Regions from separate parts of the Desulfocurvus sp. DL1XJH-121 genome, predicted to be linked through region 2. Evidence: predicted binding sites of a transcription regulator. Region 2 holds the regulator's gene; the other holds the start of a gene.

Region 1 (4,641 bases), on a different contig from region 2:
TCATGTTCATGCGCACGACTGCGATGACTTCCTTCATGCCGGGGCTCCTTCCTCGGCCACGGCCGTGTCGCACACGCCGGAGCTGATGGTGTAGACGTCCTCGACCTCGGTGACGAAGATCTTGCCGTCGCCGAAAGCGCCCTTCTTGCCCGAGCGGGCGGCCTGCATGACGGTCTCGATGACGAAGTCCTTGTCCTCGGCCTTGACCACGCTCATGAGCATGGTCTTGGGAATCTCGTCATAGGTGATCTCGCCGATCTTGATGCCGCGCTGCTTGCCGCGTCCGGCCACGGAATACTTGGTGACGGCCGGGAACCCCGCATCCATGAGCGCCGCGAGGACGTCGTCCGCCTTTTCGGGCCTGACAATGGCTCTGACCATGATCATCATAGTATTTTCTCCTGTGATTTATCTGAGTTGAACGCCGAGTTAGGCGGCCATCAGGCCGTAGTCCATGAGCAGCTGCTCCAGGTCCTCGATCTCCAGCGGGGTGGGGACGACGAACAACGTGTTCTCGTCGATGGCCTTGGCCAGGGCGCGGTAGTGGTCGGCCTGACCCACGGTGGGATCCCATTCGATGACGGTCTTGCGGTTGATTTCGGCGCGCTGCACGTCGTTGTCGCGGGGCACGAAGTAGATCATCTGGGTGCCGAGCTTCTTGGCCAGCTCCTGGATCATCTCCTTCTCGTTATCCACGTTTCGGGAGTTGCAGATCAGGCCGCCCAGGCGCACGGAGCCGGACTGGGCGTACTTCATGATGCCCTTGCAGATGTTGTTGGCCGCGTACATGGCCATCATCTCGCCGGAACAGACGATGTAGATCTCCTCGGCCTTGCCGTCGCGGATGGGCATGGCGAAACCGCCGCAGACCACGTCGCCGAGGACGTCGTAGAAGGCGTAGTCCAGGCCCTCGCTCTCCTCGTAGGCACCCAGGGACTCGAGCATGTTGATGGAGGTGATGATGCCTCGGCCGGCGCAGCCCACGCCGGGTTCGGGGCCGCCGGATTCCACGCACCAGGTGTCGCCGAAGCCGGGCTTGCGAATGTCTTCCAGCTCCACGTCCTCGCCCTCGTCGCGCAGGGTGTCGAGCACGGACTTCTGGGCCAGGCCGCCGAGCATCAGGCGGGTGGAGTCGGCCTTGGGGTCGCAGCCCACGATCATGACCTTGCGGCCCATGGTGGCCAGGCCGGCCACGGTGTTCTGGGTAGTGGTGGATTTACCGATGCCGCCCTTTCCGTAAATGGCGATCTTGCGCATTGCTTTGTCCTCCGTTTTGTTGATGGGGGGGTGCCCGTCAGTGTTTGTGCGGACAAGGCAACGTGCGTGCCAAACTGAAAAGCCATAGATAACCACTTGGTTTTGCAAGGCTATTTAAGGAAACTCGCACCAGGGTAAAGAATACAAACCTACACAGCCGGATGGACAAAAATGTCCTGGCCGACAAAAAATGTAGGCTTTCGTCGTGGGTGCGAAATCTGTCGATTTTTCCTTATCCAGCTGTAATTATTGATTTGTAATCTATGGCATAGGATATGCTCATAAGAGGGCGTCACACATGAACGCTCATCCCCAAGGAGACACGCATGCTCATCGACACCACCCTGCGCGAGGGCGCACAGACATACGGAGTGGACTTCAGCAACGCCGACCGCCGCGAACTGGTCCGGGCGCTGGCCTCGGCCAGGGTCGAGGAGATCGAGGCCGGATGGGCCGGGCAGGAGGGCCTTGAGGATCTGGTGGGCTGGGCCAAGGGCCTGGTGGGCGAGTCGGCCCTGTCCATCTGGGCGCGGCTCAAGGCCGAGGACATCGATTTCGCCGCGCGCACCGGCGCGGACCGCCTGAGCATGGGCGTGCCCATTTCCGACGCGCATCTGGGCACCAGGCTGGGCACCACCCGCCAGCGGGTGCTGGACAAGCTGCGCGAGCTGATCCCCCTGGCCCGCAACCGGGGCTTCAAGTACGTGTCCATCGGTCTGGAGGACGCCTCGCGCGCGGACTTCGACTACATGCTGGCCGTGGCCAGGCGCGCGGGCGAGCTGGGGGCGGAGCGCATCCGCATCGCGGACACCGTGGGCATGTACACGCCCATGGCCCTGCGCGAGGTCATCGCCGCCCTGCGCGAGGTGTACCACGGGGATATCGCGGTGCACTGCCACGACGATTTCGGCATGGCCACGGCCAACGCGGTCACGGCCCTGGAGTCCGGCGCGGACTACGCCGACGTGACCGTGCTGGGCATCGGCGAGCGCACGGGCATCTCCAGGCTGGAGGAAGTGGCCTCGTTCATGACCCTCAGCCGGGACGTGCAGTGCTACGACCTGGAGGCCGTGCGCGGTGCGTGCACCCTGGTGGAGGCGGCGGCGGACATCGCGGTGCCGCGCAACAAGCCCATCTGCGGGCGCGACATTTTCGCCTGCGAATCGGGGCTGCACGTGGACGGTCTGGTCAAGGCCCCGGCCCTGTACGAGCCCTTCCCGCCCGAGGCCGTGGGCGCGTCCCCCGAGGCCCGGCGCTTCGGCTTCGGCGCCAAGAGCGGCCGGGCCGCGGTGAGCGCCGCCCTGGGCCTGTTGGGCACGGCGGGCAACCCCGGGAACATCGCCGCGCTGACCAAGGCCGTGCAGCAGGCCTCCCAGGCCATGGAGCGCCCGCTCATGGCCCACGAGGTGGCCGAACTCGCGGCGCACACGTCCCGGACGCACTGACGACAAAAGCCCCGGCCGTTCGGTCGGGGCTTGTTCTCATCCGTTAGGGGCCGGGTCAGGACCGGCCGCGGGCCTCGGTTTCGACTTGGGGTGCCTGGTCCCTTGGCGGGGCGGCCTGTACGATCTCCTCGCACACGTACCTGCCGATGTCGCATTTGAACCGGTACTTGTCCCCCCTGAACAGGGCCCGCGAGAACTCCACAGGCTGCCCGTCCTCCTTGAAGACCACGCCCTCGGCCCAGAGGCAGGGGCAGTCCTGGTCTATCTTCAGCCGTTTCCTTTCCTGCACGGAGGGAATGATCGCCCCGATCTCCGTGCGCGAGGACTTCAGGCTCATGCCATAGTCCCTGCTCAATATCCTGTAGAGCATGGTCTCCAGAGGCCGCGTGAGCAGGTCGGGAAACAGGGCCGAAGGCAGGTAGCTCTGTTCCAGGACCAGGGGCACGCCGCTGGCGAGCATCAGGCGCTGCAGATAGACCACGTCGGTTCCCGGAGCCAGGCACAGCAGGGACGCCACGCGGTCGTCCGCCGGAACGATCACGGCTTCCAGGGTCTTGTAGCACGGCTTGAGACCGGCCTTCACGATGTCGTCGTGGTAGGTGGAGATGGAGCCCAGAGAGCGGGTCAGCACGGGCCGCTCCGTGGAGAGCAGGAAGGTTCCCTGGCTGCGCTTGCGCACCACCAGATGGTCGTTGACCAGCTTGTTGATGGCTTGGCGGACCGTCATGCGGTGCACGCCGAACTGTTCGGCCAGTTCAACCTCTCCGGGGAGCTTGTCTCCCGGTAGGTAGCGTTTGCTGGCAATCTGTTGGGACAGCCATTCGTAGATGACCACGTACTTGGATTTGGCCGCCATGTCGCCTTCCTGGTGTTGGATGTGCATTTTCCCGCGCCCCAGAGAGACGCGCGGGCTTCAGATCGCCTCTGCCCCAGGAAACCCGCTCCGTCAAGACGCTCCGCCTGCATTGCCGTTCGCCTGCGCGGCGCGGGTGGAAAATCGCGAAACTATTACCTAGTGAAAAAATAGGGAAATCGTCCTTGACTTTTTCTTTTTAGCTACCTTATGTCTAGACATAAGGCAAAGGGTATATTGCTGAGACAAAAAAATGGAGTGATTTTGATCTGATATAACGTTTCGCACATAGAAAGGAGGCTCGCATGCGCCAGTTCCAACCCGAAGACGCCGAAGCTTATGTTGACGCGGACAGAAAGTATACCTGGCATCATCTGACCCAGCACAAGGTATTCATCAACACCCCTCCCATGATCATGGTCGAAGGAAAAGGGGTGAAATTGTGGGACTTGAACGGGAAGGAGTATCTGGACGCGACATCCGGCGGTGTCTGGTGCGTAAACGTAGGATACGGCAGAGAGAGCATGGCCCGGGCAATATATGACCAGATGGTGAAGATGCCGTATTACGCGGCAGTCGCCGGAAACCTTCCAACGATTGAACTGGCCGAGAAGCTTGTTTCCCACATGCCTGGGCTGAGTCGGATCTACATTTCCAACAGCGGATCCGAGGCCAACGAGAAGGCCTACAAGATCATCAGGTCCCTGGCCCATATCACGGGCAACACCAAGAAGAAGAAAATCCTCTACCGGGACCGCGACTACCACGGAACCACCATCGCCTGCTTGAGCAGCAGCGGCCAGAACGAGCGCCGCGAATGGTTCGGCCCCTTTGTGGACGGATTCGTCCAGTTCCCCCACGCCTGCTGCTACCGCTGCCCCTTCGGCAAGACCTATCCCTCCTGCGACATCGACTGCGCCCGGGCCGTGGAGCAGGTCATCCTCCGGGAGGGCCCCGACACCGTGGGCGGGATGATCGTCGAGCCCATCACGGCCGGGGGCGGTGTCATCCCGCCGGTCGCGGAATACTACGACGTCCTCATGGACATCCTGCGCAAGTACGGCGTGCTGATGATCATGGACGAGG
Region 2 (4,641 bases):
TCGATGCTTCCGCCGCCTGCGCTCCCCGTTCGTCCATGCCCCTAGGCCCCCTTCACCAGACGCCAGAGATCCTCGGCGTCGTCCGCCACGAGGAAGGCCTTGCGGAACTGGTCGTCCTTGAGCAGGCGCGAGATGTGGGCCAGAACCCGCAGATGCATCCCGGCCACCTGCTCCGGCGCGAGCACCAGGAAGAAGATGCGGCAGGGTTTGTGGTCCAGGGCCTCGAATTCCACGCCCTCCTCGCTGCGTCCCACGGCCACCAGGATGTTCTCGATGTTCTCGAGCTTCCCGTGGGGGATGGCGATACCGTCCCCGATGCCCGTGGTGCCGAGCTTCTCGCGCTCCTGCAACACAGCCAGGGCGGCCTTCTGGTCCAGGCCCTGCTCCCGCTGCGCCACCGCAGCCACAAGCTCGGCCAGGACCTCAGTCTTGGTCCTGGCCGAGAGTGTGGGCAATACCAAATCCTTATCCAGCAAATCTCCAAGCTTCATTCGCTACATCCCAGGGTCGATGAGACCGTAATCGCCGCTCTTGCGGTTGTAGATGACGTTGACGCGATCGGTCTCCGCGTTGAGGAAAACAAGAAACTCATAGCCCTTGGACTCCAGCTGCATGGCGGCCTCGTCCACGTTCATGGGCTTGGGCTCGTAGGAGTCGGTGGCCTGGATGGCGGGCACGCGCTCGCCCTCTCCGGAATCGGAGAAGCTGATCACGTCCATGCGCACGGATCCGCGCTTGCGCCTGATGTCCTTGGCCTTTTCCCGTGCCTTGCGCACCTGGGCGTCCAGCTTGTCCAGCACCAGGTCCACGGTGGAATACATATCCTCGGACTCTTCGTTGGCGGACAGGTTCAAATCGTCTCCCGTGAAAACCACATCGGCCTTTTGCCGGAACTTGTCCACGGACAGATTGACCAGAAGGGAGGCGTTTTCCGTCCTTGCGTACTTGAAGAGCTTCTCGAAACGATTCTTGGCGTACTTCTTCAGATGGTCGGAGGGTTCGAAATTCTTGAAGTTGAAATTGATCTGCATGGGCGTCCTCCTAACTTGAGGTGAAGAACACCGGGGATTCCCGGTCATCTTCAGTGTAGGACGAAACCAAACCAAAATAAAGGGACCAGGAGGCGGGCAGATCAAAAAATCTGTTTGCGCTTGGAGGACGAAAGAATACCCAGTGCGCTGCGGTACTTGGCCACGGTGCGCCGGGCGATGTTGATCTGCAGGTCGTCCTTGAGCATGTCCGCCAGCTTTTCGTCGGACAGGGGCCTGCGCGGGTCCTCCTTGTCGATGAAATCCTTGATCATGGCCTTCACGGACTCGCTGCCAACTTGGCTGCCGTCGTCCAGGTCCAGGGCGCTGTTGAAGAAGAACTTCAGCTCGAACACGCCGTGGGGCGTGGACACGTACTTGCTGGTGGTGATGCGGCTGATGGTGGACTCGTGCATCTCGATGTCGTCGGCCACGTCCTTGAGGATCAGAGGCCTGAGCTTGCGGACACCGTGGCGGAAGAACTCGCCCTGGAAGCGCACGATGCTCTCCATGACCTTGTACAGGGTGCGCTGGCGCTGGTAGAGGCTCTTCATCAGCCAGACCGCCGAGCGCATGCGGTCCTGCATGTACTCCTTCTCGTTGGAGCTGCGGGTCTTGACCGCGTCCACGTAGTAGGGGCTGATCTGCAGCCGGGGCATGCCGTCCTCGTTGAGCACGATGACGAACTCGCCGTCGTACTCGTACACGAACACGTCGGGGGAGACGTACTGCGGCTCGCTGCCAGCGAAGGAAGACCCGGGCATGGGGGCCAGGCTCTTGATGACGTCCAGGTACGCCTTGAGCTCGTCCATGGAAAGCTTGAACTTGCGCGCGATGGGCTTGTAGCGGCGCTTCTCCAGGTCCTCCAGGTGGTCGGAGACCAGGGAGACGAGAATGGGGTCGTCCAGGCCCAGGGCGTCCATCTGCACCAGCAGGCATTCGCGCGGGGAGCGCGAGGCCACGCCCAGGGGGTCGAAACGCTGCATGCGCAGGATAACGGATTCCACCACCTGGGGGGAGACCCCGCAAAATTCGGCCAGTTCGTCGGTTTCGGCGCGCAGGTAGCCCAGGCCGTCGAGGTTGCCGATGACGACCTCGCCCACGGCGGCTTCCTCGGGGGTGAAGTCGGAGAGCCTGAGCTGCCAGTCCAGATGGCTTTCCAGGGACGGCTTGGAGGACAGGCGCGCCTCAAAGGACATGCCCTCCTCCGGCGTCTCGTACTCCCGCATCTGGACCTGTTTGGCCGTGGAGGAGAACTCGCCGAGGTAGCTTTCCCACTCGGCGCTCTTGATGAGCTCCTGCTCCACGTTCACGGGCTCGGAATCCCCGCGGGTCTCGGACGGCGTCTCGGCGCGGTCCTGGACGGCCTCGCGGGCCTCCTCGGACATCTCCTCGGGCTTTTCCTCCAGCAGGGGGTTCTCCAGCAGCTCCTGCTGGACCATGTCCACCAGTTCCAGGCGCGAGAGCTGCAGCAGCTTGATGGCCTGCTGCAGCTGGGGGGTCATGACCAGCTGCTGAGAAAGCTTGAGTTGCTGTCTGAGTTCAAGTCCCATATCGAGGAGTACGCCTTCCCTATGCGGAGTATGCCCGCGGTTCACTCAAAGGCGCCCGGGAAACCCCCCGGGCTGCCGCGCCGTGAGCCGAATGTGAAATACCGAACGCTCCAGACCCGGACGCAGGGTGACCATGCCATAGTCCGTCGAACCTTGCAACACCGATGGCAAGGTTTTTGAATGTAAATTTAGAAATGTGAAAACAAGATCTTAGAGACTGAAGCCTTCGCCGAGATAGACTTTTCTCGCCTTCGGGTCTTCGATAATTTGCGCAGGGGTGCCGGCCAGAATAATCCGGCCTTCGTACACGAGATAGGCCCTGTCACAGATGCGCAGGGTCTCGCGCACGTTGTGGTCGGAGATAAGAACGCCAATACCCTTCTCCTTCAATCCCCGCACGATGCCCTGGATGTCGTCCACGGCGATGGGGTCGATGCCGGCGAAGGGCTCGTCCAGAAGCATGAATTTGGGGTCCAGGATCAGGGCCCGGGCGATCTCCAGCCTGCGCCGCTCGCCACCGGAGAGGTGCATGGCCTTCTGGTCCGCCAGACGGGTGATGCCCAACTCCCTGAGCAGGGAGTCGGCCTTGGCCTTCTGCTCCGCCGGGGTGAGGCGCGTGTGCTCCAGGATGATCTCCAGGTTCTGGCGCACGGAGAGCTTGCTGAACACCGAACTCTCCTGAGGCAGGTAGGACAGGCCCAGGCGCGCCCGGTCGTGCAGGGGCAGGCCCGCCAGTTCGTGGTCGTCCAGGCGCACGTGCCCGCCGTTGGGTTTGACCAGGCCCACCAGCATGTAGAACGTGGTGGTCTTGCCCGCGCCGTTGGGGCCCAAGAGGCCCACGACCTCGCCCTGCTCCACGTTGAGGCCGATGTCGTGCACCACCTCGCGCTGGCCGTACCGCTTGAGAAGCGCCTCGGCGCTGAGCACGGACACTACTTCTTCCCTTCCTTGCCGGAATCCTTGCCCTGGTCCGCCGGGGTGAAGAACACGGCCTCCACCTGGGCGTCGCGGGTGCCCTCGACCTCGCTGCGGTTGTCCTTGAGATACAGCCGGATGACCCGGCCCGCGATGGTGTTGCCCGCGTCCACCAGGCGCGGGGAATCCTCCATCACCAGCACCCCCGGCTCCACCTTGTAGGTGGCCTTGCCGCAGAAGCCCTCCTTGCCGTCGCGCAGCAGGCGAACCTTGCCCGTGGCCACGATCTTCTCCACCTCGCCGGGGTCCGCGCCCACGGAGCCCGTGGTCTTCTTGCCCGTGTCCTTGAGGACCACCAGCAGCTTGTTGCTCCAGATCTCCATGTCCGGGCGGGACACGTGCACGTGGCCGGTGAAGGTCACGCTGCGGCCGTCCTGCTCGTAGATCATGGTGTCGGAGGTGATCTTGGTGGGCACCTTGTTGCCGTCGGCGGCCAGGGACGGGACGCAGGCCAGGGTCAGCAGGACGGCGGCGCACAGGACGAGAGAGGCGAAAGGCTTCACTTCTTGGGCTCCTTTGCCGGGGCCTGGGCGGGCCAGAGGGTGCTCGTGACCCCGCCCCCGGCGGTGATGTCGTTGGAGGAAAGCAGCATGGTCAGGCGCGGGGCGCGCAGGGTCAGGTCCCCGCGGTCCAGGCGCACCTGGTCCGTGAGTTCGATCTCGCGCTTCTTCCCGGCGTAGTCCAGGCGCTTGGAATGGATGGTGTTGGGCCCGGAGACGATGAGCACGTCGGGCCACAGGGCCGCGTCCCCGGTCTCCTGGCTGACCTCGCCCTCGGAGGCGCTGACCAGAACCTCGGAACCGTCGGGGCGGTAGTAGGTGATCTTGGGGTTGGTCAGGCGCACCAGGGCCTGCTCGCGCAGGTAGTCGGCCCCGTCCGCCGTGAGCCGCCATTCGGCCTTGCCCTCGGCGCCGCGGGACAGCTCCACGCGCTGCATCACGGCCTCGACGTTCACGTCCTGGGCCAGGTCCGCCAGCTTCTTGGCGTCCTGTTTCGCGCACATCCAGAACCAGAGGCCCACGCCCACGCCCGCCCAGAGCAGGAAGCCGATGACGCAGGCCAGGACGATCTTGCGGCTCAACGCT

What was found. The regulator sigma-54, encoded in region 2, starts transcription at its own class of promoters, with help from an activator protein. The targets are predictions, from matches to a motif close to CTGGCACGGNNNNTGCTT.
Region 1: the regulator sigma-54 is predicted to act here: its motif matches at 1,521-1,538, upstream of ACYYG1_RS01915 (LeuA family protein).

Annotation. Positions count from the first base shown of each region.
Region 1 covers NZ_JBTVWW010000002.1:91,065-95,705, forward strand. Annotated here, with positions in the region: gene ACYYG1_RS01900 (P-II family nitrogen regulator) at 1-37, opposite strand, end outside; gene ACYYG1_RS01905 (P-II family nitrogen regulator) at 34-390, opposite strand; gene nifH (nitrogenase iron protein) at 430-1,257, opposite strand; gene ACYYG1_RS01915 (LeuA family protein) at 1,584-2,702, shown strand; gene ACYYG1_RS01920 (GntR family transcriptional regulator) at 2,758-3,558, opposite strand; gene ACYYG1_RS01925 (aminotransferase family protein) at 3,972-4,641, shown strand, end outside.
Region 2 covers NZ_JBTVWW010000007.1:26,790-31,430, reverse strand. Annotated here, with positions in the region: gene rapZ (RNase adapter RapZ) at 1-37, opposite strand, end outside; gene ACYYG1_RS06560 (PTS sugar transporter subunit IIA) at 42-491, opposite strand; gene hpf (ribosome hibernation-promoting factor, HPF/YfiA family) at 495-1,031, opposite strand; gene rpoN (RNA polymerase factor sigma-54) at 1,133-2,581, opposite strand; gene lptB (LPS export ABC transporter ATP-binding protein) at 2,792-3,514, opposite strand; gene ACYYG1_RS06540 (LptA/OstA family protein) at 3,514-4,059, opposite strand; gene lptC (LPS export ABC transporter periplasmic protein LptC) at 4,056-4,637, opposite strand; gene ACYYG1_RS06530 (KdsC family phosphatase) at 4,634-4,641, opposite strand, start outside.